DNA from 3 places in the Methylobacterium sp. 1973 genome. Region 2 is predicted to be linked to each of the others. Evidence: predicted binding sites of a transcription regulator. Region 2 holds the regulator's gene; each other region holds the start of a gene.
The links. Region 2 encodes LexA, which represses DNA repair genes until DNA is damaged. Its sites were predicted from a motif close to TGTTCNNNNTGTGTTCNG; they were not measured.
Positions count from the first base shown of each region.

Region 1: ruvC (crossover junction endodeoxyribonuclease RuvC) is a predicted target of LexA. The motif match lies at 2,186-2,203, and genes of this name have one in related genera.
Region 3: ABIC70_RS12105 (PA0069 family radical SAM protein) is a predicted target of LexA. The motif match lies at 2,498-2,515, and genes of this name have one in related genera.

Region 1 is NZ_JBEPLA010000008.1:197,481-207,371, reverse strand. It holds gene ABIC70_RS17430 (DEAD/DEAH box helicase) at 1-1,170, opposite strand, end outside; tRNA gene ABIC70_RS17425 (tRNA-Tyr) at 1,427-1,510, shown strand; gene ruvC (crossover junction endodeoxyribonuclease RuvC) at 1,528-2,151, opposite strand; gene ABIC70_RS17415 (tyrosine recombinase XerC) at 2,265-3,233, shown strand; gene ABIC70_RS17410 (response regulator) at 3,389-4,246, shown strand; gene lpdA (dihydrolipoyl dehydrogenase) at 4,460-5,863, opposite strand; gene ABIC70_RS17400 (SDR family oxidoreductase) at 5,931-6,686, opposite strand; gene odhB (2-oxoglutarate dehydrogenase complex dihydrolipoyllysine-residue succinyltransferase) at 6,694-8,022, opposite strand; gene ABIC70_RS17390 (YciI family protein) at 8,072-8,371, opposite strand; gene ABIC70_RS17385 (2-oxoglutarate dehydrogenase E1 component) at 8,382-9,891, opposite strand, start outside.
Region 2 is NZ_JBEPLA010000002.1:582,558-592,448, reverse strand. It holds gene gltX (glutamate--tRNA ligase) at 185-1,612, opposite strand; gene ABIC70_RS06820 (ComEC/Rec2 family competence protein) at 1,805-4,096, shown strand; gene lexA (transcriptional repressor LexA) at 4,090-4,827, opposite strand; gene ABIC70_RS06810 (hypothetical protein) at 5,078-5,524, shown strand; gene ABIC70_RS06805 (hypothetical protein) at 5,543-5,758, opposite strand; gene ABIC70_RS06800 (NRAMP family divalent metal transporter) at 5,839-7,080, shown strand; gene fae (formaldehyde-activating enzyme) at 7,143-7,682, shown strand; gene ABIC70_RS06790 (hypothetical protein) at 7,723-8,187, opposite strand; gene ABIC70_RS06785 (error-prone DNA polymerase) at 8,232-9,891, opposite strand, start outside.
Region 3 is NZ_JBEPLA010000005.1:171,615-181,505, reverse strand. It holds partial or broken gene ABIC70_RS12110 (methyl-accepting chemotaxis protein) at 1-1,086, opposite strand, end outside; gene ABIC70_RS12105 (PA0069 family radical SAM protein) at 1,354-2,469, opposite strand; gene ABIC70_RS12100 (hypothetical protein) at 2,627-3,157, shown strand; gene ABIC70_RS12095 (amino acid permease) at 3,292-4,740, shown strand; gene moaB (molybdenum cofactor biosynthesis protein B) at 4,826-5,383, opposite strand; gene maiA (maleylacetoacetate isomerase) at 5,524-6,171, shown strand; gene ABIC70_RS12080 (NAD(P)/FAD-dependent oxidoreductase) at 6,303-7,634, shown strand; gene ABIC70_RS12075 (EthD family reductase) at 7,700-8,011, shown strand; gene ABIC70_RS12070 (hypothetical protein) at 8,008-8,313, shown strand; gene ABIC70_RS12065 (ATP-binding protein) at 8,374-9,891, opposite strand, start outside.

The DNA.
Region 1 (9,891 bases), on a different contig from region 2:
GTCGAGGCCCTCATACGCCATGGCCACCGTCACCAGCACGGCCGGTTCCGGCGTGAGCCGGAACGCGGCGAGCGCCGCGTGGGCGTCGCCCTGGCCGGAGGTCGCGAGCCGGACGTCGCGCTCGCCCTGCCCGGCCGGCATCCAGTCCCGCAGGGTGGCGAGGTAGGCCCGCGCGCTCGCCTGATCGGGCGCCACCACGAGGAGCTTGCCGAGCCCCCGGGCCGGCTCGCCGGGCGGGAGATCCCGCTCGGCCCGGCGCCGGGCACGCAGGCGCTTCGTGGCGAAGAAGGCCTCGCTCAGCAGGTCGCGGGCGAAGCCGGTCCGCAGGGCGGTGAACAGGGCCGGCCGGGTGGTGATCCGGACCGAGCCCGCACCCAGCCGGTGCGGGCCGACCCGCGGACTGTCGCCGGCGATCCGGCCGCCCTCCAGCCAGCTGGCCTCGCCGTCGATGGCGCCGAAGGTCACCGGCAGCACCGCCCGCTCGGCCAGCGCCTGGGCCCGCGAATAGCCGATCACCGCGAGGCCGGGCGCGTCGAGGTCGAGATCCGGCCCGCGGCCGGGCGCGGCGGGCTGATAGGGCAGGCCGAGGATGCGTCGCCCGTCCGCGCGCTCCAGCGTCCCGGACAGGTAGAGGCGAACGGTCGCTGCCTCCATGACGGGCAGCATCGCGCGGGACCACGCCCCCGCTTCCGCGTCCTCGGCGGCGTTCTCGTCGGCGCCGGGCCGTCCGGGCACCGGCAGGTGATGGACCTCATCGACGACCAGCAGGGTCCGGTGCGCCCGGGCTTCCGCGAGGTGGAGCGCCGGGGCGGCGGCGACCGCCTGATAGGTGGTGACGTAGCCGGCCAGACCCCGCGCCGGGTCGCGCTCGTTGTCCGCCGCCCGCACGCTGAGAGCGTGCCCGAACGCGGCGCGCCAGAGTGGGTCGGCGAAAGCCTCCTCCGCCTGCAATCGCAGGGAATCCCGCGGCACCACCCAGACCACGCGTTCGACGAGCCCGGCGGCGATCAGCCCGTGCGCGGCGATCACCGGCAGCAGCGACTTGCCGCCGCCCGGCGTCACCGCGGCCAGGATCTTCCGGACATGGGCCGCCTCGCCGCGCGCCATGGCCGCGACCAGGGCCATCAGCGTGCGCTGGTGGGACCGCAGAGACGGGGCGGGGCGGGTCAAGGACTGGCGAAGCAGGATGACATCCGCGCACCGTGGCCGATCCGGATTCCTTTGTGAATCCCTGGAGTCGCGGAACGTTCGCGTTTTCGTCCCCGTCCCGGAGGGGCGGACAGGGAGGCGCTCGCGCGGTGCGATCGATCGAAACCGCACCGCTCTCCACGGTTGCCGCACGCGCCAACGCGGATCAGCTCACCATAAGCGTTGACACCCGGCCGCCCCCTCACCATAAGGGCGCCGCGGGTGAGAAACCTGCCTTGGGGGAATGTCCCGAGCGGCAAAGGGGGCGGACTGTAAATCCGCTGCGTAAGCTTCGTAGGTTCGAGTCCTACTTCCCCCACCAAGTTCTTCCCGATCCCGTCAGCCCTGTTTCGCCAATGCGGCCTCGATGCGCGCGGCTGCGGCGGCGGAGAATCCCTTCCCTTCGAGCCCCTGTCCCGCGGCCGCCTGGCCGGTGAGCGTGCGGCGCTTGCCCTTCGGCAGATGCGCCTGCCGAAGGGCGTGGGCGTCCCGATGGCTGGCATGGGTGATCGCGATGGCCAGCGCGTCGGCGGCGTCCGCCACGCGGAACTCGGCCTTCGGCAGGAGGAAGCGCACCATCGCCTGGATCTGTACCTTCTCGGCGTGACCGGAGCCCGCCACGGTCTTCTTGATCAGGTTCGCGGCGTATTCGAACACGGGCAGGCCGGCGAGGGCCGGCACCACCAGCGCCATCGCCCGGGCGTGACCCAGCTTGAGCGTCGCCTGCGCGTCCTTGTTGACGAAGGTCTCCTCCACGGCGACCTCGTCGGGCCGCACGGTCTCGACGATGCGGCTGATCCCCTCGAACAGCTCGCGCAGGCGCAGGGCCAGCGGCAGGTCGCCGTCCGAGGTCACGACGCCGCAATCGCCGTAGGTGAGCTTCGTGCCCTGCGCGGTGATCAGGCCCCAGCCGGTGCGGCGCAGGCCGGGATCGATGCCGAGGATGCGGATGGGGGTTGTCATGGGGCTCCACGGCTCGGTGAACGGCCCGAGGCTGCCGTACGTATCGTGAACACCCGGTTTCACCAAGGCAGGGTCTTAAGCTCCCAGCAAGGATGATCCGGTCGAGTGGCACCATGAGCGCGCACGAAACCGAAGGCGATCGGCTGCTGTTTCCGGGCGATGCCCGCCTCCGCGCGGCCGTCCAGGCCTGGATCGAGGGGCTGGCCCGCGAGCGGCGAATGTCGCCCAACACCGTCGAGGCTTACGGGCGTGACCTCCGTCAGTTTCTCCACCACCTCGCGTCGCGGCAGAGCACGCCGACCATCCCGATGCTCGTCGGCTTGAAGGTGCGGGACATCCGCGCCTTCATGGCGGCGCGCCGGGCCGAGGAGGTCTCCGGGCGCTCGCTGATGCGCATGCTCGCGGGCCTGCGCTCCTTCGCACGCTTCCTCGAACGCGAGGGCTTCGGCACCGTCTCGGCCCTGGGCGGCGTGCGCTCGCCCAAGGTTCCGCGGCGGCTTCCGCGACCCCTGCCCGTCAGCGCCGCCGTGGCGTTGACCGACACGGCGATTCGCGCCGGCGAGGAACGCGCGCCCTGGGTTCTCGCCCGGGATGCCGCCGTGCTGGCGCTGCTCTACGGCGCAGGCCTGCGCATCTCCGAGGCCCTCGGACTGACTCGCCGCGACGCGCCCCTGCCCGGGGTCGACCAGGTCACCGTGCTCGGCAAGGGCGGCAAGCAGCGCATGGTGCCGATCCTGCCCGTGGTGGCGCAGGCCGTGGCCGACTACCTCGCCGCCTGCCCGCTGCCGCTGCCGCCGGAGGGGCCGCTCTTCGTCGGCGCGCGCGGGGGGGCCCTGTCGCCGCGGATCATCCAGTATACGGTGGCCCGCGCGCGGGGAGCCCTCGGCCTGCCCGACAGCGCCACGCCGCACGCCCTGCGGCACTCCTTCGCCACCCATCTGCTGGCCCGCCAGGGTGAATTGCGCGCGATCCAGGAACTCCTCGGCCACGCCTCCCTGTCCACCACTCAGCTCTACACCCAGGTCGATGCCGCCCGTCTCATGAGCGCCTACGCGGCGGCCCATCCCCGGGCGGGTCGCTGATCAAGAGTGCTGGAAGTTTCGACTTCGGGGCTGTTCAACATCATCTATAGACGCGTCATCCGATCGGCTCATTGCACAACCGCACTTTTTAAGAGCTTCGTCACGATCTTCAGCCACTATGAGCATGAACATTCGGATCGGCTTGGGCGGGCGTCATGGAGCTTGAGGACGGAGGGGCGCCGGCACGTGTCGTGATCGCGGATTGCGATCCGGGCCGGCGCCTCTCCCTGCGAGAGATCGTCCTGCGCTTCGATCCACGCGCCGTGATCGACGAGGCGACCTCCGGTCAGGCGCTCTGCGACATCCTGCTGCGTCACCGCCCGACTCTGGCCTTCGTCGGGCTTCAGCTTGACGACCTGAGCGGGCCCGAAGCCGTCGCCGTGGCGCGTCGCGCGGGTGCGGAGCCGCCCTGTCTGGTTCTGGTCGCCACCCGCGTCCTGCCGCACTGGCAGGAGATCGCCACCAGCCTCGGGGCCTACGAGGTCCTGAAGACCCCCCTCGATCCAGGCCATATCGAGCAGCTGCTCCACGCCGATGCCCGGCGCCGCGCCCCGACCCGGGCTCTGCTCGCCTGCTCGACCCCGGCGGGGCGCTCGGCCATCAGCCGCGTCGTGGCGCGCAGCGGCTTCGCCATCGACCTCGACGAGACGGATGACGGACGCCACGCCCTCAGGCAGCTGAAGTTTGCCGCCTACGACTTCGCCTTCATCGACGTGAAGCTCGGTGGCATCGACGGGCTCGAACTGGCCTGCCAGATCCAGCCCCTCAGCCTTCCGACCCGGATCACACTGTTGACGACGTCCGAGCTGGAGCCCGTCGCCCAGGCCGGCCGCTACTTCGGCGTCGATGCGGTCCTGCGAATGCCGTTCTACGCCCGCGACATCGACCTCGCCTTGCACAACGCCCTGGGCCTGCGCAGGCCCTACCTGCTCAACGCCCTGACGGCGCCGCCCGCACCGAGCGCCCTCCTGCGGATCGCCGACCTGCCGAACTCCCGGCGCAAGATCGCCTGATCCCGCCGCCGGCAGGCGGCCGCGATCTCCCAGTCTCATCCTGAGGTGCCCGCGAAGCGGTCCTCGAAGGGGGCTTTGGGGAGCGGGACGGTCTCCGGCGCCCTGCCTCATGGTCTGCGCTGCGCTCCGGCGACTCAGGACAAGGGGCAGTTCGGAGAGCCGCCCCTTGTGCCAGCGCCCCTGCGGATGGACGCTCGTGCGTCCGCCCGCCACTCAGACGTGGATCGCGCGCTTGCTCACCGCCAGGGCGGCTTCCTTGACGGCCTCGGTCAGCGTCGGATGCGCGTGGCAGGTCCGGGCGATGTCCTCCGAGGAGGCACCGAACTCCATCGCCACCGCCGCCTCGGCGATCAGGTTGCCGGCATCCGCGCCGACGATGTGCACGCCCAGCACCCGGTCGGTCTGGGCGTCGGCCAGCACCTTCACGAAGCCGTCCGTGGTGCCGTTCGCCTTGGCCCGGCCGTTGGCCGTGAAGGGGAACTTGCCGGCATTGTAGGCGACGCCGTCCTTCTTCAACTCCTCCTCGGTCTTGCCCACCGAGGCGACCTCCGGGAACGTGTAGACCACGTTCGGGATCACGCCGTAATTCACGTGGCCGGACTGGCCGGCCAGCATCTCGGCCACCGCGACGCCCTCGTCCTCGGCCTTGTGGGCCAGCATCGGGCCGGCAATCACGTCACCGATGGCGTAGATGCCGGTGACGTTGGTGGCGTAGTGCGAGTCCGTGAGGATCCGGCCCTTGTCGTCCCGCTGGACGCCCACCGTGTCGAGGCCCAGGCCCTCCGTGTAGGGGACCCGGCCGATGCAGACGAGGACCGCGTCCGCCTGGAGCGTTTCCGCCGCGCCGCCCGCGGCCGGCTCCACGGTGACGGTCGCGCCGCCCTTCTTGCCGACCTCGACGCCGGTCACCTTGGTGGACAACTTGAAGGCGATGCCCTGCTTGGTCAGGATCCGCTGGAACTGCTTGCCGACCTCTCCGTCCATGCCGGGCAGCACCCGGTCGAGATACTCGACCACGGTGACCTCGGAGCCGAGCCGGCGCCAGACGGAGCCCAGCTCCAGCCCGATCACGCCGGCGCCGATGACCAGGAGCTTCTTCGGCACCCGGTCGAGCTCCAGGGCGCCGGTCGAGGAGACCACCACCTTCTCGTCGATGGTGACGCCGGGCAGCCGCGCCACGTCCGAGCCGGTGGCGATGACGATGCTCTTGGTCTCGAGCATCTGGTTGCCGCCATCCTCGGACACGACCTCGACCCGGCCGGCACCCGCGATCCGACCGGTGCCGTGGAAGGTCTCGACCTTGTTCTTCTTGAGCAGGAACTCGACGCCCTTTGTGTTGCCCGCCACGCCCTCGGCCTTGAAGGCCATCATCTTCTTCAGGTCGAGCTTCGGCGTGCCGACATCGATGCCGAGATCGGCGAAATGCGTGTTGGCCTCCTCGAACGCCTCGGAGGCGTGCAGCAGGGCCTTGGACGGGATGCAGCCGACATTGAGGCAGGTGCCGCCATGGGTCGCGCGCTTCTCGACCACGGCGGTCCGCAGGCCGAGCTGCGCCGCGCGGATGGCGCACACGTAGCCGCCAGGACCGGTGCCGATGACGACGAGATCGTAGGACATGAGGCTTCGCTTCCGCTCGGTCGTGCCGCGTGTGAGACGGGCAGGGAATGTCAGGTCGGGCTGAGGCTCAGCGGCCGCCGCCGACGTCGAGGATGGCGCCCGTGGTGTAGGAGGCCTCCTCCGAGAGCAGCCACACGATCGGTGCGGCCACCTCCTCGGCGGTGCCGGCCCGCTTCATCGGGACGCCCGGGCCGAGGCGCTCCACCCGGTCCGGCTCGCCGCCGCTGGCATGGATCTCGGTGGCGATGATGCCGGGCGCCACCGCGTTGACCCGGATGCCTTCGGCGGCCACCTCCCGGGCGAGCCCGATCGTCAGCGCGTCGATGGCCCCCTTCGAGGCGGCGTAATCCACGAACTGACCGGGGCCGCCCAGCCGCGCCGCCACCGAGGACAGGTTGACGATGGCGCCCCCTGCCCCGCCGCGCTTGGTCGACATCCGCCGGACCGCCTCGCGGGCGCACAGGAAGCTGCCGACCACGTTGGTTGTCATCATCCGCTGGAGCCGGCCCTCGGTCATGTCGGCGACGTCGGACTTCACGTCGACGACGCCGGCATTGTTGACCAAAGCCGCGAGGCGCCCGAGCCCGTCGGCCGCCCTGAACAGCGCGATGACGTCGGCCTCGCTGCCGACATCGCCCTTCACGGCGCGCGCCTTGCCGCCCTTGGCGGTGATCGCGTCCACCACGGTCTTGGCTGCGGCGGCGTCCGACACGTAGCTCAGGCAGACCGCGTAGCCGCGCTCCGCGAGAAGCAGCGACACGGCCCGGCCGATGCCGCGGCTGCCGCCGGTGACGATCGCAACCCTGTTCTCAGCGCCCGACATGACGACCTCAGAGGTCCAGCACGAGCCGCGCCGGATCCTCCAGCGCCTCCTTCACCCGCACCAGGAAGGTCACGGCCTCCTTACCGTCGACGATGCGATGATCGTACGACAGCGCGAGGTACATCATCGGCCGGGCCTCGATCTTGCCGGCCCGGACCACCGGGCGCTCCTCGATGCGGTGCATGCCGAGGATGCCCGATTGCGGCGCGTTGAGGATCGGCGTCGACATCAGCGAGCCGTAGATGCCGCCGTTGGTGATCGTGAAGGTGCCGCCCTGCATCTCCTCGATGGAGAGCTTGCCGTCGCGGGCCTTCTTGCCGAAGCCCGCGATCTTCTTCTCGATGCCGGCGATCGACAGGTCGTCGGCGTCGCGCACCACCGGCACGACGAGCCCCTTATCGGTCCCGACCGCGATGCCGATGTGGTAGTAGTTCTTGTAGACGAGGTCCTGCCCGTCGATCTCGGCGTTGACCGCCGGCACGTCCTTGAGGGCGCCGATCACCGCCTTGGTGAAGAAGCCCATGAAGCCGAGCTTCGTGCCGTGCTTCTTCTCGAAGATATCCTTGTACTGGCTGCGCATCGCCATCACGGCCGACATGTCGACGTCGTTGAACGTCGTCAGCATCGCCGCCGTGTCCTGCGCGTCCTTGAGGCGGCGCGCGATGGTCTGGCGCAGCTTCGTCATCCGCACGCGTTCCTCGCGCGCGGCGTCGTCCGGCGCCGAGGGCGCGCGCGGCAGGGTCGGTCGGGCCTCCTTGGCGGGCGCGGCCGACGGACCCTTGGCGATGGCGCCGAGCATGTCGCCCTTGGTGACGCGGCCGTCCTTGCCGGAGCCACTGACCGCCGACGGGTCGACGCCGGATTCCCGGGCGAGCTTCGCCACCGCCGGGCCGTTGTCGCCCACCGGGCGCTGCTGGGCTGCCGCCGGAGCGGCGGCGTCGCCGTGGTTGCCGTAGCCGGCAGAGGATTCCTGGGCGGGCGCTTCGGCCTTCGCGGGGGCGGCGGCCTTCGGGGTCTCGCTCCGGCTCTCGGCTTTGATCTCGGCGGCCTCCTTCGGGGCCTCCTTGGGGGCGGCCTTCTTGCCGCTGCCGGCCGCGCCGGCCTCGACGATCGAGCCGAGCAGGGCGCCGGGCTCCACGGTCTCCCCATCCTTGACCAGGATCTCGCCGAGCTCGCCGGCCGCCGGGGCGTTGACCTCCAGGGTGACCTTGTCGGTCTCGAGCTCGACGATCGGCTCGTCGGCCGCGACCGTGTCGCCGGGCTTCTTGAACCAGCGGCCGATCGTGGCCTCGCTCACGGATTCGCCGAGGGTCGGGACGAGGATGTCGGTTGCCATGCTCTCTTCTGCCCCGCGGGGGGCCTCCTCTGGATGTCGGGCCGCGACGTCAGCGCCGCAGGATCAGGGATGGAACGGGCGAGACGGTGTACCGGAAGCCTGCCTGCGCCATCAGGACGGGATCTGCTTCGCCGAGCGCCTCGGCCTGGGCCGCGTCGTCGGCCTCGACCAGGGCCAGGCCCCAGGTGCCGCCGGACTCGAAGACGGGCCCGACCGCGATGGCGGCCCCTGCGGCCGCCTGCTCCATCCAGTAGCCGGAATGAGCCGAGAACAGCGCCTTCTCGGCCTCCGTCGCGTCGAACGGGAAGCTCGGGCGGGGCGGTTCCAGACGGAGCAGGAAATAGGCCATGGCCGGATGATCAGACCGCCAGGGCCTCGTTGAGGAAGGCCTGGAGCTGCGCTTGGTGCTTCGACATCTGGCCGACCGCCGTGGAGGCGGAGGCCGGACGGCCGACGTACCGAGCGCGCTTCACCGCGGAGCCGGCCTGGCCGAGCACCCACTCGAGGTAGGGCTCGACGAAGGACCAGGCGCCCATGTTCTTGGGCTCCTCCTGGCACCAGATCACGTCGGCGTTGCGGAAGCGGGCCATCTCGTTGGCCAGGGCCTTGAGCGGGAACGGGTAGAGCTGCTCGACGCGCATCAGGTAGATGTCGTTGAGCCCGCGCTTCTCCCGCTCCTCCAGCAGGTCGTAATAGACCTTGCCGGAACACAGCACGACGCGGCGGATCTTGTCGTCGCGCACGAGCTTGTTCGGCGCGCCCTCCTCCTCGGCGTCGTCCCAGAGGACGCGGTGGAAGGTCGAGCCCTCGGCCAGCGCGTCGAGGCTGGAGACGGCGCGCTTGTGGCGCAGCAGCGACTTCGGCGTCATCAGCACCAGCGGCTTGCGGAAGTCGCGCTTCAGCTGCCGGCGCAGGATGTGGAAGTAGTTCGCCGGCGTCGTGACGTTGGCGACCTGCATGTTGTCCTCGGCGCAGGCCTGGAGGTAGCGCTCCAGCCGGGCGGAGGAGTGCTCCGGCCCCTGCCCCTCGTAGCCGTGCGGCAGCAGCAGCACGAGGCCGGACATGCGCAGCCACTTGCGCTCGCCGGACGCGATGAACTGGTCGATCACCACCTGGGCGCCGTTGGCGAAATCGCCGAACTGCGCCTCCCAGAGGACCAGGGCGTTCGGCTCGGCCAGGGAGTAGCCGTACTCGAAGCCGAGCACCGCCTCCTCGGAGAGCATCGAGTTGATGATCTCGATGGAGGCCTGGCCCTCACGGATGGCGTTGAGCGGCGTGTAGCGCTGCTCGTTCTCCTGATCGATCACCACCGCGTGGCGCTGCGAGAAGGTGCCGCGCTCGACATCCTGGCCGGAGAGACGGACCCGGTTGCCGTCGAGCAGGGTCGCCCCGAAGGCCAGGGCCTCGGCGGTCGCCCAGTCGATGCCGACACCCGTCTCCACCGCCTTGGCGCGGTTGTCCATGAACCGCTGGATCGTGCGGTGCAGGTGGAAGCCGGGCGGCGCCTGGGTGATCTTGCGCCCGATCTCCTGCAGGGTCTCGGCCGGCACGGCGGTGCGACCCCGGCGCGGATCGTCCACGTCCTCGTGGACCGCCTTCACGCCGGACCAGCGGCCGTCGAGCCAGTCGGCCTTGTTGGCCTTGTAGGTGTTGGCGACGTCGAGCTCGGTGTCGAGCATCCCGCGGAACTCGGCCTTTCGGGCGTCGAGCGCCTCCTGGGTCACGGAGCTGTTCTCGACGAGCTTGCGGCCGTAATTCTCCAGCACCGAGGGATGCTTGCGGATCCGCTGGTACATCTTCGGCTGGGTGAAGGCCGGCTCATCGCCCTCGTTGTGGCCGAAGCGGCGGTAGCAGAGCATGTCGATCACG
Region 2 (9,891 bases):
CTGCCCGAGTCGGTCCCGGGGGCCTGAGCACACGCATTATGCTGCGGGTGCTCACAGGCATGGGTTACCCAAACGGCAATGCAGCAGCAACGGGGTCGGTGACAACCCGACCCCGACGCCAAGCAAATTCCACCAAGCGCAATTCGAGCCGGGGCCGGCAGTTCCCCGGCTACGCCCGGTGGCTTCAGACCTGCGGCACCTGATCGCCCAGGCGGGCGAGGGTTTCCTCCCGGCCGAGCACCGCCATCACGTCGAACAGGGGCGGGGAGGTGGTGCGGCCGGTCAGCGCCGCGCGCAGGGGCTGGGCCACCTGCCCGAGCTTGCAGCCGGCGTCCTCCGCGTACTGGCGAACCGCACCCTCGGTCGAGGCCGCATTCCAGTCCGGCAGCGCCTCGAGCACCGGCCGCACCCCGGCGAGCCGGGCGCGGCCCTCGTCGGAGAGGAGGGCGCGGGCCTTGTCGTCCAGCGCCAGCGGCCGCTGGGCGTAGAGGTAATAGGCGCTGTCGAGGAGCTCGATCAGCGTCTTGGCCCGCTCCTTCAGGCCCGGCATGGCCTGGGTGAGCTTGTCCTTGAGGTCGGGCTGCAGCGGCGCCGACAGGCCGCGTCCGGGACCGACATTGGGCAGGATCGTCTCGATCGCCGCGACGAGATCGGCATCGGTGCTGGTGCGGATGTAGAGGCCGTTGAGGTTGGCGAGCTTGGCGAAGTCGAACCGCGCCGCGGAGCGCCCCACCGCGCCGAGGTCGAAGGCCGCGACCATCTCCTCGGTGGAGAAGACCTCCTGGTCGCCGTGGCTCCAGCCGAGCCGCACGAGGTAGTTGCGCAGGGCCGCCGGCAGGTAGCCGAGATCGCGATAGGCCTCGACGCCGAGCGCCCCGTGGCGCTTCGAGAGCTTGGCTCCGTCCGCCCCGTGGATCAGCGGGATATGGGCCATCCGGGGAATGTCCCAGCCCAAGGCGGAAAAGATCTGGCTCTGGCGCGCCGCGTTGGTGAGGTGGTCGTCGCCGCGGATGATCTGCGTGACGCCCATGTCGTGGTCGTCGACCACCACGGCCAGCATGTAGGTCGGCGTCCCGTCCGAACGCAGCAGGACGAGGTCGTCGAGGTCCTTGTTGGCCCAGGTCACGCGGCCCTGGACGGCGTCCTCGACGACGGTCTCGCCCTCGGTCGGCGCGCGCAGGCGGATCACCGGCTTGACCCCGGCGGGGGCCTCGGACGGGTCGCGGTCGCGCCAGCGGCCGTCGTAGCGGGGGGCGCGGCCCTCGGCCCGGGCGGTCTCCCGCATCGAGGTCAGCTCCTCGGCGGTGGCATAGCAATGGTAGGCACGGCCGGCCGCCAGCAGCTCCTCGGCCACGGCCCGGTGGCGCTCGGCCCGGGCGAACTGGAACACCACGTCCCCGTCCCAGTCGAGGCCGAGCCAGGACAGGCCGTCGAGGATCGCGTCGATCGCGCCCTTGGTGGAGCGCTCCCGGTCGGTATCCTCGATGCGCAGCAGCATCTTGCCGCCGGTGTGGCGGGCGTAGAGCCAGTTGAACAACGCCGTGCGGGCCCCGCCGATATGCAGGTAGCCGGTGGGCGAGGGGGCGAAGCGCGTGACGACGGCTGAGGACATCGGTCCGGTATGTTCCGGGGCTGGTCGCGGACGGAGCGCGACGGACGGCGAAGGGGCGGCGGAGCGGCGAGGGGCTCGACAGGGCGCCCGTAGCACGAAGCACCGGCTGTAGCACGAGCCGGAGGATGCGTTAAGAATCGCCCGCAGAATCGCCCGGCCCCGAGACAGGTCGCGCGGAACGGGGCGGCGGCGATGCGGCGGATCGGCGCGAGGCTGGCGGGCGGCGCGGTGGCGCTGGCCGGCCCCCGCGCGACCGCCCTCCCGGTCATCCGCCACTGGGTGGCCGAAGGCCTTGCCCGGGACGCCGAGCAGCGCCGGCTGTTCCCCTGGCTGGCGGTGGCCTTCGGCGGGGGGATCCTGGTCTATTTCGCGGCGACCGACGGCGCGCCGAGCCTGGCCGCGCCCCTTGTCGCCGCCGCCCTTGCCCTGGCGCCGATCCCGCTCCTCGGCGCGCGCCCTGCGGCGCTGGCGGCGGTGCTCGCGGTGGCGGCCGCGTTCCTCGGCTTCGCGGCGGCGGCCTGGCGGGTCTCGGAGGTCGCCGCCCCGGTCCTCCCCCGCACCACCATCGGCCCCCTCATCGGAACGGTCGAAGCCCTGGACGAGCGCGAGGTCGGCGCCCGGCTGCTGATCCGGGTGGAGAGCTTCGCCGGCCTTGCGCCGGAGGCGCGGCCCGCCCGGGTGCGGGTGTCATTCCGCAAGACGCCGACCCCGCTTCCCGGGGACGTCGTCGCCGCCACCGCCCGGTTGTTGCCTCCCCCGGAGGCGGCCCGGCCCGGAGGCTACGATTTCGCCCGAGACGCCTACTTCCAGGGGATCGGCGCGGTGGGCTCGCTGGTCGGGGCGGTCACGATCCGGGCGCCGACCGAGCCGCCGCCCCTCCGCCTGCGGCTCGCCGCCACGCTCGACGCGGCCCGGAACGGGCTCACCCGCCGGATCGCGGAGGCCGCCGGCGGCCAGGCGGGCGCGGTGGCGGCGGCCCTGGTGACCGGCAAGCGCGGCCTCATCGGCCCGGCGACCAACGATGCGCTGCGCGCCGCCGGGATCTACCACGTTGTGTCGATCTCGGGCCTCCACATGGTGCTGGCCGCCGGCGTGGTGTTCTGGCTGGTGCGGGCGCTGCTCGCGCTGGTCCCCCATTGCGCGCTCCTCTGGCCGATCAAGAAGATCGCGGCCGGCTTCGCCATGGTCGGCGTCACCGCCTACTGCGCCTTCTCGGGCTGGGACATCGCCGCCGAGCGCTCGCTGATCATGACCCTGATCATGCTGGGCGCGATCCTGGTGGACCGGCCCGCCCTGTCCATGCGCAACCTCGCCCTCGCGGCGCTGATCGCCCTGGCCCGGGAGCCGGAGGGCCTGCTCGGCCCGAGCTTCCAGATGTCCTTCGGCGCCGTGGCCGGGCTGATCGCCTGCGCGCGGCTGATCGACGGGCGGCTGTTCGTGCGCCACGGGGCGGGCCGGCTCGGTCGGCTCGTCGGCAGCGGCCTCTCGGCGGTCACCGGGACCCTGGCCACGACCCTGGTGGCGCAGGTCGCGACCGCGCCCTTCGCCACCTACCATTTCCAGACGATCCAGCCCTTCGGCCTCGTCGGCAACGCCCTGACCCTGCCGCTCGTCTCCCTCGTGGTGATGCCCTCCGCGGTGATCGGGATCCTCGCCTATCCCTTCGCCCTCGACCGCCCGATCTGGTGGCTGATGGGTCAGGCGGTGGGGGGCATGCTCGCCGTCTCCCATTGGATCGCCGGGTTCGAGCGGGCCATCGTGGTCGTACCGGCCTTCGGCACCGCGGCGCTGTTCCTGCTGACCGCGGGCCTGCTGCTCGCGACGTTACCGGCCTCCCGCCTGCGCTGGCTCGCCGTGCCGCCGATCCTGCTCGGACTCGTCGTCGCGGCCCGACCCGACCGCTACGACCTCTATGTCGATCGGCAGGGTGCGGGGGCCGCGGTGCGGGGGCCGGACGGACGGCTCGCGGCCCTCGGCAGCCCGTCCGGCTTCGTTCTCGAACAATGGCTGAAGGCGGACGGCGACGGACGGGGAGCCGGGGCACTGATCGTCCGATCGGGCAGCGGCCGCTGTGACCGGCTCGGATGCACCGCGCGCCTGCCGGACGGACGGGCGGTCGCCCTGGTCCGGGACCGGCGGGCCTTCCCGGAGGATTGCGCCCGCGCCGCGGTGCTGATCACGGGCCTCGTGGCCCCACCGTCCTGCACCGGCCCCCTGGTGATCGACCGGCGCGTCCTGGCCGCCCAGGGCGCCGTCGCCCTCAGGTCCGACGGCGAGAGCTTCGTCGCCCGTCACGCCCGGGCCGATGGCCGCGCCGTGCCCTGGCGACCACGCTCGGAACACGGGCCGGGATCACCACAACCGGTCACCGCGCCCTCCGCGGAGGCCCGCGCCTCTGACGACGGGGCGACAACGCCTCCGGAAACCGATGCGTCGGGCGGGGACCTCGCCCCCGGCAACGCGCCGGCCGAGCCGCTTCAGTAGCGGCGGACGAGGCTGACGAGGCGGCCCTGGATCCGGACCCGGTCCGGCCCGAGGACGCGCGTCTCGTAGGCCGGGTTGGCGGCCTCCAGGGCGATCGAGGAGCCGCGGCGGCGCAGACGCTTGAGCGTCGCCTCCTCGTCGTCGATCAGCGCCACGATGATGTCGCCGGTATTGGCCGTGTCCTGCTTGCGGATCACCACGAGGTCGCCGTCGAGGATGCCGGCCTCGACCATCGAGTCGCCGCGCACCTCCAGGGCATAGTGCTCGCCGCCGGCCACGAAATCCGGCGACAGGGTGATGGCATGGCTCTGGTTCTGGATCGCCGAGACCGGCGTACCGGCGGCGATCCGGCCCATCACCGGGATCGAAATGGCACGACCGGCGTCGTCGATCATCCGCGTGCTGGCCGGGGCCGGCGGATGCTTGGACTTGCCGCCCTCGACCACGCTCGGGGTGAAACGGCGCGGCTCGGCCGGGGCCGAAGATGGGGCCGAAGATGGGACCGTCTGGCTCAGGCTCTCGGGAATGCGGATCACCTCGATGGCGCGCGCCCGATTCGGCAGGCGCCGGAGGAAGCCGCGCTCCTCCAGGGCCGTGATCAGCCGGTGGATGCCGGATTTCGACTTGAGGTCGAGGGCGTCCTTCATCTCGTCGAAGGACGGCGGGACGCCGCATTCCTGCATCCGGCTCTGGATGAAACGCAGGAGGTCCAGCTGCTTGCGCGTGAGCATCGAAGGGGGACTCGCGGCTTGGCAGACCGCCCCGTGACGGTCTCTGAAACAAATCACGAACAGGTTAAACGTTCCGCAAGTGTTCCGCAAGGGCGGCACCGCTACGCTTGGCGCGTCGCTCCGCGCTCGCGGGAGCAAGGTCGAGAAACGCATTGACGGCGCAAGCGGAGCCGTTTCAATGCACCGCGGCGCCCCGCCGGGAAGGCGGCGGATCCGGGCCGCGGGCTGGGACCCTCTTGGGATGACGAGGATGCGACGACCCGCAGCTCTGCTGCCCCTCGGCCTCGCCGCCCTCGGCCTCGCCGGCTGCACCACCGGGTTCTCCTACATCTCGCGGAACTACGTGGCGCTCACCCCCCAGGTGGTGACGATCGGCTGCAAGGAGCCCTACGAGGTCTACGACAACCGGCAGATGCGCCGGATGCTGATCGTCTCGAACGCCCTGCGCGAATATACCGGCTGCAACCTGAGCGAGGCCCGGATCGATCCGGAGCCGGACGCCACCCGGGTGAAGCGCTTCCGCACCGCCGCTCGGGCCTATCTCGACGAGACCGTGCGCGAGGATTGCCGGATCACCGGCGAGACCGTGTTCGATCCGCTGAAGACCGAGTTCGCCTACGCCTGCGACACGCCGATCGAGAAGCGTGGCACCGTGGTCCCCCGCCTGCCGGGCCGCAATCCCGGTCTGGCCCGCTGACCGACCGGCGGCGCGCCGTCAGGCGCCCGGCTTCGGGAAGGTCCGTTCCGCCGCGTCGCCGGCGGCGGCGAGCAGGGCGCGGGCGAAGGCCCGGGCTTCCGCCCGGTCGAGAACGATCGCGGCGGTGACCGGCGCGCCGCCGAGGTCGGCCAGGGCGAGTTCCAGGCGCACCCCGTCGGGCACGGCGGTCGCCTGCAGGCTCCAGCCGGAGCCCCGATCCGTGCTCTCCGCCATCACATGTCCCTCCCGCCTGCCCCGGGAAAACGCCGCAGGCGCCCGCCGGAACCGGCCGTGCGCGGGACTGTTCCCGAGCCGTGCCCAGCGCTTCCCTGCCTCGCCTGTCCGCTTACCTCAAGGCCGCAGGCCCCGGACTCGTGGTGATGCTGGCCGATACGGATGTCGGAAGCCTCATCACGGCGGCCCAGAGCGGGGCGCGTTGGGGCTATTCGCTCCTGCTCCTCCAGATCCTGCTGGTGCCGATCCTGTACGTCGTCCAGGAGCTGACGGTGCGGCTCGGGACCGCCACCGGACGCGGCCACGGCGCGTTGATCCGGGAGCGCTACGGGCCGGTCTGGGCCTGGATCTCGTACGGCGGCCTCGTGGTCGCCGGCATCGGCGCCATCGTCACGGAATTCTCCGGCATCGCCGGCATCGGGGACCTGTTCGGGGTGCCGCGGCTCGTGAGCCTCGGCCTGCCGGCCTGCCTGCTCCTGGGGCTCGTCTTCACCGGCAGCTACCGGCGCGTCGAGGTCGTGGCGATCGTGGTCGGCCTATTCGAGCTGGTCTTCGTTGGGCTCGCCGTAGCGGCGCGGCCGAACCTGCCCGAGATCGTCGCCTCCTTCGGGCACATGCCGCTGGGCGACGGCCAGTTCCGGGTGCTGATCGCGGCCAATATCGGCGCGGTGATCATGCCGTGGATGATCTTCTACCAGCAGTCGGCGATCGTCGATAAGGGCCTGGGCTGGGAGCACGCGCGGCGCTCGCGGCTCGACACACTCGTGGGTGCGGTGGTCTCGCAATGCGTGATGGGCGCGATCCTCGTCGCCACCGCCGCCACGATCGGCAAGGCCGGGCAGGGCAGCGCGAAGGGGCTGGAGACCGTCGGCGATCTCGCGGGCGCCTTCACGCCGGCCCTGGGGCCGTGGCTCGGGCAGGTGGTGTTCGGGGTGGGCATCATCGCGGCGGCCTTCGTGGCGCTCAACGTCGTGGCCCTGGCGCTGGCCTGGGGGTTCGGCGACGTGACCGGCCGGCCGCACTCCCTGGAGCAGTCGCCCCGGGAGGCTCCGGCTTTCTACGGCGCCTTCGCGCTCGCGGTCGCGGCCGGCGCGGTCGCCGTGCAGCTCGTGCCGGATCTCGTGGCGCTCAACATCGCCGTGGAGGTGATGAACGCGCTGCTCCTGCCCCTGGCGCTCGGCCTGCTGATCCTCCTCGCCACCCGGGCCCTGCCCGAGGGGCAGCGCGTGGCGGGCGTCTACAAGGGGGTGGTCTACGCGGTGTCGGGGATCACGATCGCGTTCGCGATGGTCGGCGTCCTGGACGGGGTGGGCCTGCTCTGACGCGATTGACGCGGGGCCTCCGATGATGTCTCCCGCGGGCTCCGATCAGGTGGAGTTCGAACATGCAAGAGATCTGGTTCCGCACGGGCGAGGCCACGGTGCTGGCGGCCGAGGGCCAGTACACCGACGCCATGCCGGAGGTGCTGATCGGCTCGGTGCGCGGTCCGGTCGGCCAGGCCTTCGCGTCGATGATGGGGCAGGTCCAGGGCCACACGCGGATGTTCGTGGTCCGCGACCTCAACCAGCTCGTGCGCCCCGCCACGATGATGACCACCAAGGTCACGATCCACACGGCCGAGTATGCCGAGCTCCTCGGCGGCGTGGTCCAGGCCGCCACCGGCGACGCGATCGTGGACTGCATCATCGAGGGCATCCTGCCCAAGGACGGGCTTGACGAGCTGTGCATGATCATCATGATCTGGCTCGATCAGCGCTGCGCCGAGGACGACAACCTCGACCAGAAGGACCTCTACCGGACCAACTACGAGGCGACGAAGCTCGCCATCGCCCGCGCCCTCAAGGGCGAGCCGACGGTGGACGAGCTGATCGCCAACCGGAAGACCGTGAAGCACTACGCCCTGGACGGCGTGATCGAGTACTGATAGGCCCCTTCGCGCGCATCCTGCCGGGGTCGATATCGCATCACCCCGGCGGGATGCGCCCCACCGAGCACAGGGTCCGCATCGCGGTGCTGCCCGGGTCGGTGTAGCAGGAGGCCGACCAGCCGTTCTGCTGGATGAACGACTTGCGCCGCTCCGACAGCGCGGTCCGGTAGGCGCTGGCGATGATCGGCTCGACGGTCGCGGCCGGTTCGCCGACCAGGATCTCGGAGGCCACCGACAGGTCGCGGAAGAAGGTCGCCGAGGGGGCGGGCTCGGCCGAGGTCGCCTGCACGATCGGCTCGGCCCGGCAAGTCACGTCGAACTTGATCGGGCCGGCCATGCGGATGTCGATGCTGGGGCCCGCCCGCTTGCCGACCTTGCCGCCGATGGCGCCGGCGATCTGGCGGGTGAGGTCGTCGCAGCTGTCGGCCCGGGCGGCCTCCGCCCAGAGGAGCAGGGCCGCGCAGGCGGCGAGGAGGAGGCGCGGAACGGCGAAGCTCGACATGGCCGCACTCTACGCGCGGCGCGGGGCCTGTCGAGGGGCGTTCCTCAGTGGAAATCCCGGCTGCGATACACGCGCCGATCCGGGGGCACGCCGAAATCCGTGTTCTCGGGGGGCAGCTTCATCCCGGCCTCGCGCAGGTCGCGCAGGGACGCGGTGAGATCGCGAAACCCCTCAGCCACGAGATGGACCACCCCGTCCGCCCGTTGGATCCGGCCGCGCACGGCGAGGAACCGGGCCTGCATGGCGATCCGGCGGTTGGCCTCGAACACCGTCTTCCAGACGATCACGTTGGCGATACCGGTCTCGTCCTCCAGGGTCAGGAACACCACGCCCTTGGCGGTGCCGGGCCGCTGGCGGATCAGCACGAGGCCCGCCACCGTGACCCGCGCCCCCTGGGGCAGGGCGGGATCGAGATGCGCCCGGGCCGGGATCGCGCCGATCCGGGCGAGCCGCCCCCGGAAGAAGGCGACCGGGTGCCCCTGCAGCGACAGGCCGGTGGCGGCGTAATCCTCGGCCACCGCCTCGGACGGGGCCAGGGACGGCAGGTCCACGGCCGGCTCGTGCCGGAACAGGCCGTCATCGGCGTGCCAAGCGAAGAGCGGCAGGGGCGCGTCGAGGAGATGGGCCCGGCGCGCGCTCGGGTCGGCCTTGGCGGCCTTGCGCGCCGAGGTCCCCTCCAGGGTGCGGACCATCCAGAGGGCGGCGCGCCGGTCGAGGCCCAGCGAGCGGAACGCGTCCGCCTCGGCCAGCCGCTCCAGGGTGTTGCGGGGCAGGGCGAGGGCGGCCTGCAGGCCCTCGATGCTGGCATAGCCGTTGGCCCGCAGCCGCACGAGCCGGCGCATGGCGGCCTCGGGCAGGCCGCGCACCACCCGCAGGCCGATCCGCACGGCGTGCAGCGCGGGATTTCCGGCCGGCTCCAGGGTGCAGTCCCAGTCGCTGGCGTTGACGCAGACGCCCCGCACCTCGACCCCGTGGGCGCGGGCGTCGCGCACCAGCTGGGCCGGCTGGTAGAAGCCCATGGGCTGGGCGTTGAGGATCGCGGCCAGGAAGACGTCGGGGTGCCGGCACTTCATCCAGGCCGAGGCGTAGACGAGGAGCGCGAAGCTCGCCGCGTGGCTCTCCGGGAAGCCGTAGGTGGAGAAGCCGCGGATCTGCGCGAAGCAGCGCTCGGCGAAGTCCTGCGGGTAGCCCCGGCGGGTCATGCCGCCCACGAACTTGTCCGCGAAGCCGCCGATCGAGCCGACATGGCGGAAGGTCGCCATCGCCCGGCGCAGGCCGTCGGCCTCGGCCGGGGTGAAGCCCGCCGCCGTGATGGCGATCTGCATGGCATGCTCCTGGAACAGCGGCACCCCGTAGGTCTTCTGCAGGACCTCCTTCAGTTCGTCCGCCGGCCCGTGGTCCGGGTGCGGGGCGGGGTACTCCACCGGGTCGATCCCGGAGCGGCGCCGCAGGTAGGGATGGACCATGTCGCCCTGGATCGGACCGGGGCGCACGATCGCCACCTGCACGACGAGGTCGTAGAATTCCTTGGGCTTCAGGCGCGGCAGCATCGACATCTGCGCCCGGCTCTCGACCTGGAACACGCCGACGGAATCGGCCTTCGCCAGCATCGCGTAGGTGGCGGGATCCTCCTGGGGCAGGTCGGCCAGCGTCTCGTAGAAGGTATTGTGGTCCTTCTCCAGAAACGCGAGGCCGCGCTTGAGG
Region 3 (9,891 bases), on a different contig from region 2:
CACGATGACGATACCGCCGACCGCCAGCAGGACCGCTGCGGTCAGGAACAGCACGGCCCCGAAAAGCGCGCGCTGCGACTCGGCGGCGAGGAGCTGGGCCCGGTCGATCATCGCGTCGAGACCCGCGTGGGCCAGATCGAGAAGCGCCCTCCCGTCGGCGATGTCGCGCGCGCGCAACGCATCGGCCTCGATGCCGGGCGCCCTGCCCCGGCTGAGCGCGTCCGTGATCGCGACGCGCCGCCGCGCCGACTCGCCCTCGAAGTTGCTGGCCTGCGCCTTCTGGAAGGCGGCACGCAGGGCGACCGGGACGTCTTCCGTGAACAGGTCGACGACTTTACCCCAGTCCGCCATCAGGCGACCCCGCTCCTCGGCCGCCGCGATGATCTCCTCCTGCGACCAAGACGCCTTGGCGGCCACCGAGGTTTCCATACGGCGCCAGGAATTGCCGAGTGCGACCCGCGTCGCCCAGCTGGCACGCTTGATGTCGAGGGCCTGCGCGACCGCCGTGTCCCGGCGCGGGATGGCCGCGTCCACCGCGGCGTTGGTTGCCGCGAAGGCGTTGAGGAGGCTCGTGACGGCTGTGTCGAAGGTCTGTCTGAACGCCGCATCGCGGCGTTCCCTCGGGAGCGCGACGACCGCGTCGATCTGTGGCCTCAGCGCCGCCAAGGTCGCCTGCGCGCTCCGAAGCGGCTCCAGCGTCGCCTGGACCGACGGCACGGCGAGGTCGCGCACAAGGGTCCAGAATTCCGTCTCCGCGTCCATCAGGGCCTGCCGCTCGGACAGCTGATCCGCCCTATCGGCCACCGAGATCGGACCCTCGACGGCCAGGACCTTCTGAACGATGCCCCGCGCCATGCGGGTCGCGATCACCGACCGGAGCAGCGTGCGGCTGACCCGCGTGAGCGTGACGACGCGCTGCCCCTCTCGCGCGTGCTCCACAGCGCTCAGGAGCGTGTCTGTACGCACGGCAAGCAGCATTACTCCCATACTCAGCAATACTAATCCGATAATTGATCCTATTGAAAATCTGGAATATCGAGACAACGCGTAAGTCCTTTCCAATGAAAACCTAGAAAACGACTTCATAGATGACAAAAGATCTTTGCTGTCAACCTCGAATTCAAGACTCAATTGAAATATGTATTTTGGCAATTAAGATTAAACCTAGAGTCAACAAGCCGAGTATTCGCGCAATCGAAGTCCCGATTGACGCGACGAGTGCGGTACGTCGCCATTTCCAGCGGAATTGGAGATGGATGATCGATAAGCTGCTGCACCGACGGCGGATTCATCTGGCCCGGCAGGCGCTCCACTCATACGATCCTGGCCAGCCGGGCTCGACGCCGCGCCGTCTCAGAACAGCGACAACTGTGCCCCCGGTCTGCGGAAGAAATCCCGGTTCAGCGCCATCCGCCCGAAGGCGAAGCCGAGTCGCGTGCCGGCGAGCCGGACCCGCTGGCCGATCATCGCCGCGTAGGCCCCCTCCCCGCGGAAGCGGTGGCCGAAGCGCGGGTCGTTCTCGCGCCCGCCCCGGGCTTCCCGCAGGAGTGCGAAGGCCCGCGCCCTGCGCTCCGGATAGTGCTCGGCGAACCAGTCGGCCACGAGGTCGGCGACTTCGCCGGGGAGGCGCAGCAGCGCGTGGCCGATGCGACTCGCCCCGTGCGCACGCGCCTCGGCCAGGATCGATTCGATCTCGTGATCGGTCAGGCCGGGAATGATCGGCGAGACGTTGACCATGACGGGCACCCCGGCCGCGCTCAGCGCGCGCATCGCCGCGAGCCGCTTGTCCGGCCGCGGCGCCCGCGGGTCGAGGCGGCGGGCGAGGTCCGGATCCAGCGTCGGCAACGAGATCGCCGCGAGCACGAGATTGTCCGCCGCCATCGCCGCCAGGATATCGAGGTCGCGCAGCACGAGGTCCGACTTGGTGGTGATGCTGACGGGATGTCGGGCGTCCCGCAGCACCTCCAGCACCGCGCGGGTGATCCGGTGCGCGCGCTCGACGGGCTGGTAGGGATCCGTGGCGGTGCCGAGGGCGATCGTCTCGGGCCGGTAGCCCGGCGCGGCCATCTCGCGGGTCAGCAGCCTTGCGGCGTCCGGCTTGGTGAAGATCCGCGACTCGAAGTCGAGCCCCGGCGACAGGCCGAGCCAGGCATGGGTGGGGCGCGCGTAGCAGTAGATGCAGCCGTGCTCGCAGCCCCGATAAGGGTTGATCGACCGGTCGAAGGGGATGTCGGGCGAGCTGTTGCGGGCGATGATCCGCGTGGAGCGCTCCGGGGTGACCTGCGTGCGCAGGGGCGCCGGCGCGTCCGCCATCCCGGTCTCCTCGTGGAACGTCTCTCGCCGGGCCGGCTCGTGGCGGCCGGTGGGATTGGCCGTGGCACCACGCCCGCGCCGAGCATCCCGCGGCACGCCGCTCGGGCCGAGTCGCTGGGCGGGCCGGCCCGAGACGTCATCGGGTATCGACACCATGGCGACTCGTCTCCTGCCCGATCCCGCTCGGAACATAGAGCGAACAGCCGGCGGCCGAACGCCTCTTTTTCAGGCAGACACAGCTTTGTCGCCTGTCCGGACAGCGACACGGCCGCCCGACGGCGGCCGGGCGGTTTACGGCGGCGCAGAATCGTCTATGCGCGCGCTCATGCTCTCCGCCGTGACCTATCTGGCCGACCCGGCCGATCCGGACGCGATCGATCGCCTGGCCGACACGCTCAGCGTGCTGGTCTCCGGCGTGGCCGGCGGCCTCATCGGCGACGCGGTGATCGTTTCGGGCAGCGAGAGTGAAGCCGTGGCAGCCGTCGCGGAGGCCACGGGCGCGACGCTCGTGCTGCACCGGAGCGGCAATCCCTACGCCGCGGGCGCTGCCGCAGCCCGCCGGGACTGGATCCTGTGCCTTGAGGCCGGGGACGTTCCGGCCGAGGGCTGGATCCGCACCCTCGACCGCTTCGTCGGGACGGCGCGGCCGGAGACGGCCCTCGGCCGCCTGCACCGTACGGCCGCGGGCTGGCTCGAACGGCTCGTGGGCCGGTTGGAGAGCGTGATGGGCGCCCGGCAGGCCCGGGCCGGGGACGTCGTCCGGCGCGAGGCCCTGCGGAGCGGCGGCCCGTTCGCGGCGCGCCTCAAAGTCCGGCCCTTGATCGCCCGGATCGAACGCGCCTGACCGGCAGAATCTTGCGCTGGCCCTCGTTGTTGTCGGTCAGTCCGCCTCTACAACACTTGAAGCGCGGCAGAAATTTCGCCGACTCTACATCTGTGGAAGCGGGCTGACCCGGCTCGACCTGGAAGGATGGTGCAATGGAATCGTCGGGCCTGATGGGGCGCAAATCGGTCGACGACATCGTCGAGAGCGGTGAGGGCGAGCAGCAGCTCTCGAAGTCGCTCGGCGCCCTCTCGATCACCGCGATGGGCATCGGGGCGATCATCGGCGCCGGCATCTTCGTTCTCACCGGCACGGCGGCGGCCCAGTATGCCGGACCGGGGATCATGCTGTCCTTTGTGCTCGGCGGCATCGCCTGCGCCTTCGTCGGCCTGTGCTATTCCGAGATGGCCGCGCTGATCCCGGTGGCGGGGTCGAGCTACACCTACACCTACGCGACGCTGGGCGAGTTCTTCGCGTGGCTCATCGGCTGGGACCTGATCCTCGAATACGCCATGGGTGCCGCCACCGTGGCGGTGGGCTGGTCGGGCTACGTCATCAGCATCCTGAAGACCGTCGGGATCGTGATCCCGGCCCAGTTCGCGAACGCGCCCGGCACGCCGATCGACGGCGGCGGGACGGCTCTGTTCAACCTGCCGGCGGTGCTGATCGTGGCGCTGATCACGATTTTGCTGATGCGCGGGACCAAGGAATCGGCGCGCTTCAACAACATCATGGTCGCGGTGAAGCTCACCGTGGTGGTCGCCTTCATCGCACTGGGCTGGGGCCACGTCGACACCGCGAACTGGAGCCCGCTGATCCCCGACAACGACGGCACCTTCGGGCATTTCGGCGCCAGCGGCATCCTGCGCGGCGCCGGCGTGGTGTTCTTCGCCTTCATCGGCTTCGACGCGGTCTCCACCGCCGCCCAGGAGGCGCGCAAGCCCCAGAAGGACATGCCCATCGGCATCCTGGGCTCGCTGGCGGTCTGCACGATCCTGTACGTGCTCGTCGCCGCCGTGCTCACCGGCCTCGTCCCCTACAAGGAGCTGAACGTCCCCGACCCGATCGCCAAGGGCGTCGACGTGATCGGCATCGGCTGGTTCGCCCTCCTGATCAAGCTCGGGGCGCTGACCGGGCTCACGACGGTGATCCTCGTGCTGCTCTACGGCCAGAGCCGGATCTTCTTCACCATGGCCCAGGACGGCCTGCTGCCGAAGATGTTCTCCCACGTCCATCCGACCTATCAGACGCCGTATCGCAGCCAGGCGCTGATCGGGGCCGTGGTCGCCGTGGTGGCGGCCCTGGTGCCGATCCACATCCTCGGGGAGATGGTGAGCATCGGCACGCTCGCCGCCTTCATCCTCGTCTGCGGCTCGGTGCTCTACCTGCGGCGGACCGAGCGCCACATGAAGCGGCCGTTCCGGGCCCCCGCCGTGCCGGTCGTGCCGATCCTCGGCATCCTGTTCTGCCTGCTCCTGATGATCGGCCTGCCCCTCGACACGTGGCTGCGGCTGGTGATCTGGATGGCGATCGGCCTCGTCGTGTACTTCTTCTACGGCCGCAAGCACTCGGTCCTGCGCCGGAAGGAGGGGAACGCGGCGTAGGTCAGACGGACCGGCCCCTCACGATCCTCCATGACGATCCCGTCATTCCGGGCCGCCGCGGGCGGGCCCGGACTGAGGCTCATCCTCACACCGCGATGCTGGCCCCGCGCCGCAGGTGCTCGTCGAGACGCGGCATGATCTCCACGAAGTTGCAGGGCCGGTGCCGGTAGTCGAGCTGCTGGGCCAGGATCCCGTCCCAGGCGTCCCGGCAGGCGCCCGGTGAGCCCGGCAGCACGAACACGTAGGTCGCGTGCGCGACCCCCGCGGTGGCGCGGGATTGCAGGGTCGAGGTGCCGATCTTGTCGTACGAGATCCGGTGGAACACGGCCGAGAAGCCGTCCATCCGTTTCTCGAACAGCGGCTCCAGCGCCTCGGGGGTGACGTCGCGGCCGGTGAAGCCGGTCCCGCCGGTGGTGATCACCACGTCGACGCCGGGATCGCGCAGCCACGCCTCCACCTGGCCGCGGATCGCCGGGACCTCGTCCGGCACGATCGACCGGGCCGCCAGACGATGTCCCGCCTCGGTGAGGCGCTGCGTCAGGGTGTCCCCCGAGCGGTCGTCCTCCGGGCGGCGCGTGTCGGAGACGGTCAGGACCGCGATGTTCAGGGGGATGAAGCGGCGGGCGTCGGTCTGATCGGCCATCGTGCGGGCTCTCCGGGACGGAAGACCGATATGGGCCGGCCGAAGCCGCTTGTCGCCCCCGGGCGGCCGCGTCCACGTCCCACTTGCGGTGCGCGGCAAACTCGGCTGTGCTCTTCCGATCCCGTCGGAGATCGCTCCCCATGCACATGTACGGCAACTGGCGCTCGGCTGCGGCCTTCCGGGTGCGGATCGCCCTGAAGCTGAAGGGCATCGCCTACGAGGAGACCTTCATCGATCTCGACGCGGGCGACCAGCACAAGCCGGAGTTCCGGAGGATCAACCCGCAGGGCGCGGTACCGGCCCTGTTCGACGGCGACGGGCCGCCGCTCACCCAGTCGCTCGCGATCCTCGATTACCTGGAGGAGACGCGGGGCGGCGTGCGCCTCCTGCCGGAGGAGCCGCGGGCGCGGGCCCGGGCCCGCTCGCTGGCACAGGTGGTCGCGTGCGACACCCACCCGCTCTACGTGCCCCGGGTGCGCACCTTCCTGATGGAGCATTACGGTCTGCCCCGGGAGCGGATGCTGGATTTCCTGCGCAACGCCTTCACGACCGGCCTCGTGACCCTGGAGACGCGGCTGTCCACCGAGGCGGGCACGGGACGCTTCTGCCAGGGCGATTCGGTGAGCCATGCCGATCTCTGCCTCGTCAGCCTCTGGGTCGGGACCGGCATCTTCGGCATCGACACGGCGGCCTACCCGACAGTCGCGCGAATCGCCGAGGCCTGCCTCGACCTGCCCGCTGTCGCGGAGGCACACCCGTTGCGTCAGCCGGGTGCCCCGTCGGCGTGATCGCACGCCACGCGTGCGCGTGAATCCGCGCTGGTGACCTGGGGCCGCGACAAGCGGTTGTGGAATTCGGCGGCCCAAGCCGTGTAAGGAGGCCGGCGATTAATCCCGGTCCGGGGAAAGAAAGAGTGTCGATGGCATCCGTCGAGAACGAGTCCGGCCTGCATCGTGTCGTGGTGGTCGGCGGCGGCGCCGCCGGCCTCCAGCTGGTGACGAAGCTCGGCGACAAACTCGGGCGCGGCAAGCGCGCGCACATCACCCTCGTGGACCGCGCCCGGACGCATATCTGGAAGCCGCTGCTTCACGAGGTGGCGGCCGGCAGCCTCGATGTGGGCCACCACGCGGTGGATTACCTGCATCACGCCCACATGCACGGCTTCCGCTACCGGATCGGGCGCATGACCGGCCTCGACCGCGAGGCGCGCACGGTCCAGCTCGCGGCGAGCCACGACGCGGAAGGGCGCGAGGTCACGCCCGAGCGCGCCGTCCCCTACGACACGCTGGTGATGGCGGTGGGCTCCACCACGAACGATTTCGGCACGACGGGCGTCGCCGAGCATGCCATCGCCCTCGACACCCAGGAGCAGGCGGTGCGCTTCCACCAGCGCCTCGTGAACGCCTCGCTGCGGGCCCACACCCAGGTCGGCCCGGTCCGGCCCGGCCAGCTCCACGTCACGGTGATCGGCGCGGGCGCCACCGGAACCGAACTCGCCGCCGAGTTGCACCGGACGCTGCGCCACGTCGTCTCCACCGGGCTCGACAAGATCGACCCGGGCAAGGACATCCGCATCACCCTGGTGGAGGCCGCGGACCGGATCCTGCCGGCGGTGCCGCAGCGCCTCTCGGCCGAGGTGATGCAGCTCCTCAACAAGATCGGCGTCGACGTGCGCGTGAAGGCCCGGGTGACCGAGGTGCGCGCCGACGGCGTCCAGCTCGCCGACGGGACCTTCATCCCGTCCGAGCTGGTCGTGTGGGCGGCGGGGGTGAAGGCGCCGCCCTTCCTGCAGGGCATCGGCGGCCTGGAGACCACGCGGACCAATCAGCTGGTGGTGACCCCGACGCTGCAGACGACCCGCGACCCGGATATCTTCGCCATCGGCGACTGCGCCTATCTGGTGGAGGCCGGCTCCGACACGCCGGTGCCGCCCCGCGCCCAGGCGGCCCACCAGCAGGCGAGCCACCTCATCAGCCAGATCCCGGCCAAGATCGCCGGGAAGCCGCTGAAGCCGTTCCGGTACAAGGATTTCGGCTCGCTGGTCTCGCTCGGCGAGTACTCGACCGTGGGCAGCCTGATGGGGTTCGTCCGCGGCAAGAACATGCTCATCGCCGGCCTGTTCGCCCGCATGATGTACCGCTCGCTCTACAAGATGCACGAGCGGGCGCTCCACGGCACGGCCAAGACGGTCCTCGACACCCTGGCGCGCGCGCTGACCCGACGCACCGAGCCGCGGGTGAAGCTGCACTGACCGTCGCCCCACGAACCGAGGACGGGCGCCCGGGCGGACCGGGCGTGACACAGAAAGGAAGCCCCATGATCCTGGTAAGCGTGATGTATCCGGCCGGCCCGAGCTTCGACATGAGCTACTATCTCGGCCATCACATGCCGCTGGTGCGCGAGCGCTGGTCGTCCCTCGGCCTGCACGAGGCCAAGGTGGTCAAGGGCGCCGGCACGCCGGACGGCGGCACCGCCCCGTTCCAGGTGATGGCGCTGCTGACCTTCGCGTCGGTCGACGCCTTCCAGAAAGCCGTCGCCGCCCATGGCGAGGAGATCTTCGCGGACATCCCGAACTTCACGTCGGCGCAGGCCCAGGTTCAGATCAACGACTTCGCGGAAAGCCCGTGATCGACATCGTCAAGGCTGTTCAGGAGGCCGATCCGAGCCTCGGCACCTACGTGGTCGTGCTGCGCACCGACGCCCGGGCCCTCGACGGCCCGGAACGCTTCACGCCGGACGCGCAGGCCTGGATCGCCGACAAGGCGCCCAGCGGCCGGCTGGCGCGGGTGCGGATCCTGCTCGCGCCCTATCCGGGCGCGGAACCGGCCGAGCGGGAGGTCACCGTGGCGGCCTTCACCGACGCCCGGGAGCTCGCCGCCTTCGCGACGACCTGGACCGGCGACCCGCTGCCCGAGACCGACGAGGCATAGGGCCCAACCGCGCGGGGCGGCCCCTGTCGGGGCTCCGGCCCGCGCCTCAGCCGCGTCGCATCAGGCCGCGCGCAGCTGCCGGATGGCGCGCAGCGCCGTCGCCCGCTGGATTTCCAGGCGCCGGATCAGCGGCATCAGGTCGGCCCCCGCATGGGCGGCGGCCTCGACCTCGCGGCACAGGCTCGACAGGCCGACGAAGCCCAGGAGCCCCGCCGCCGCCACCAGGGCGTGCGCGTCGTGAGCGATCTGAAGACGGTCGGTCTCGCTCGGCCGGAACCGCTCGGACAGCTCGTTGGCCAGGAGATCGAGCAGCGCCCCCACCCGGTCGGAGCCGAAGCTCGCCGTCATTTCGGTGAGAACCGCGGCATCGAGGACGGCGGGATCGATGTCGGGTACGGTGCGCGGCTCCTCGGCCCGCGCCGGGCGGCGGGCGCCCGGGGCCGTCCAGCGGCTGATCGTGGCGAAGAGATCGGCCCGCCGGAACGGCTTGCCGACATAATCGTCCATCCCGGCCTCGCGCAGTTCCTCGATCTGCGACGGCAGGACGTTCGCCGTCATGGCCACGATCGGGATGTCGCAGGCGGGCGGCGCCAGGGCGCGGATGCGCCGGGTGGCCGTGAGCCCGTCGACCCGGGGCATCTGGACGTCCATAAGCACGAGATCGTAGGCGCGCCCCGCCGCGACGGACGATCCGACCGCCGTGATCGCCTCGGCCCCGTCCCCGGCGACATCCACCGTGTAGCCCTGGGATTCGAGCACCGCGCAGGCCAGTTCCTGGTTGAGCGGGACGTCCTCGACCAAGAGCAGCCGGATCGGGGAGGCTGGCACGGCGCCGGCCGCCGGGGCGGCCACGGACTGCGACCGCAGCAGCGCCGGATCCGCCTCGATCCGGTCCTCCGCCGCGTCGGCGCCCTGCTCGCCCCGCGGCAGCACCAGGCGGAACCAGAAGGTCGAGCCCTCCCCCTCGCGGCTCTCGACGCCGATCTCGCCGCCCATCAGGGTCACGAGGTGCCGGGAGATCGCGAGACCGAGGCCGGTGCCGCCGAACCGCCGGCTGATGGAGCCGTCGACCTGACTGAACCGCTTGAACAGTCTGTCCTGCTGCGCCGGCGCGATGCCGATGCCGGTATCGATCACGGAAAACCGCACCGCGTCGCCGGGGCGACCGTCGGCGGCGCGATCATCGCCTTCCCGCTCCACGGTCACCGTGACGGAACCCTCGGGCGTGAACTTCACGGCGTTGTTCAGGAGGTTGAGCAGCACCTGACGCAAGCGTCCCGCGTCACCGATCACGAAGGTCGGAAGGGCCGGGTCGATCCGGGCCTCGATGGCGAGGCCGCTGCGCAGCGCGCTGCCGCGCACGATCGAGACCGTCCCGTCCACGATCGAGACCAGCGGGAAGGGGACCGGATCGAGGGTCAGCTCGCCCGCCTCGATCTTCGAGAAGTCGAGGATGTCGTTGACGACCGTGAGCAAGGCCGCTCCGGAACTCTGGATCAGCTCCAGGCGCCGCCGGTCCTCGCTCTGGATCGCATCGCCGTCGAGGAGCAGCTCGGCATAGCCGAGGATGCCGTTGAG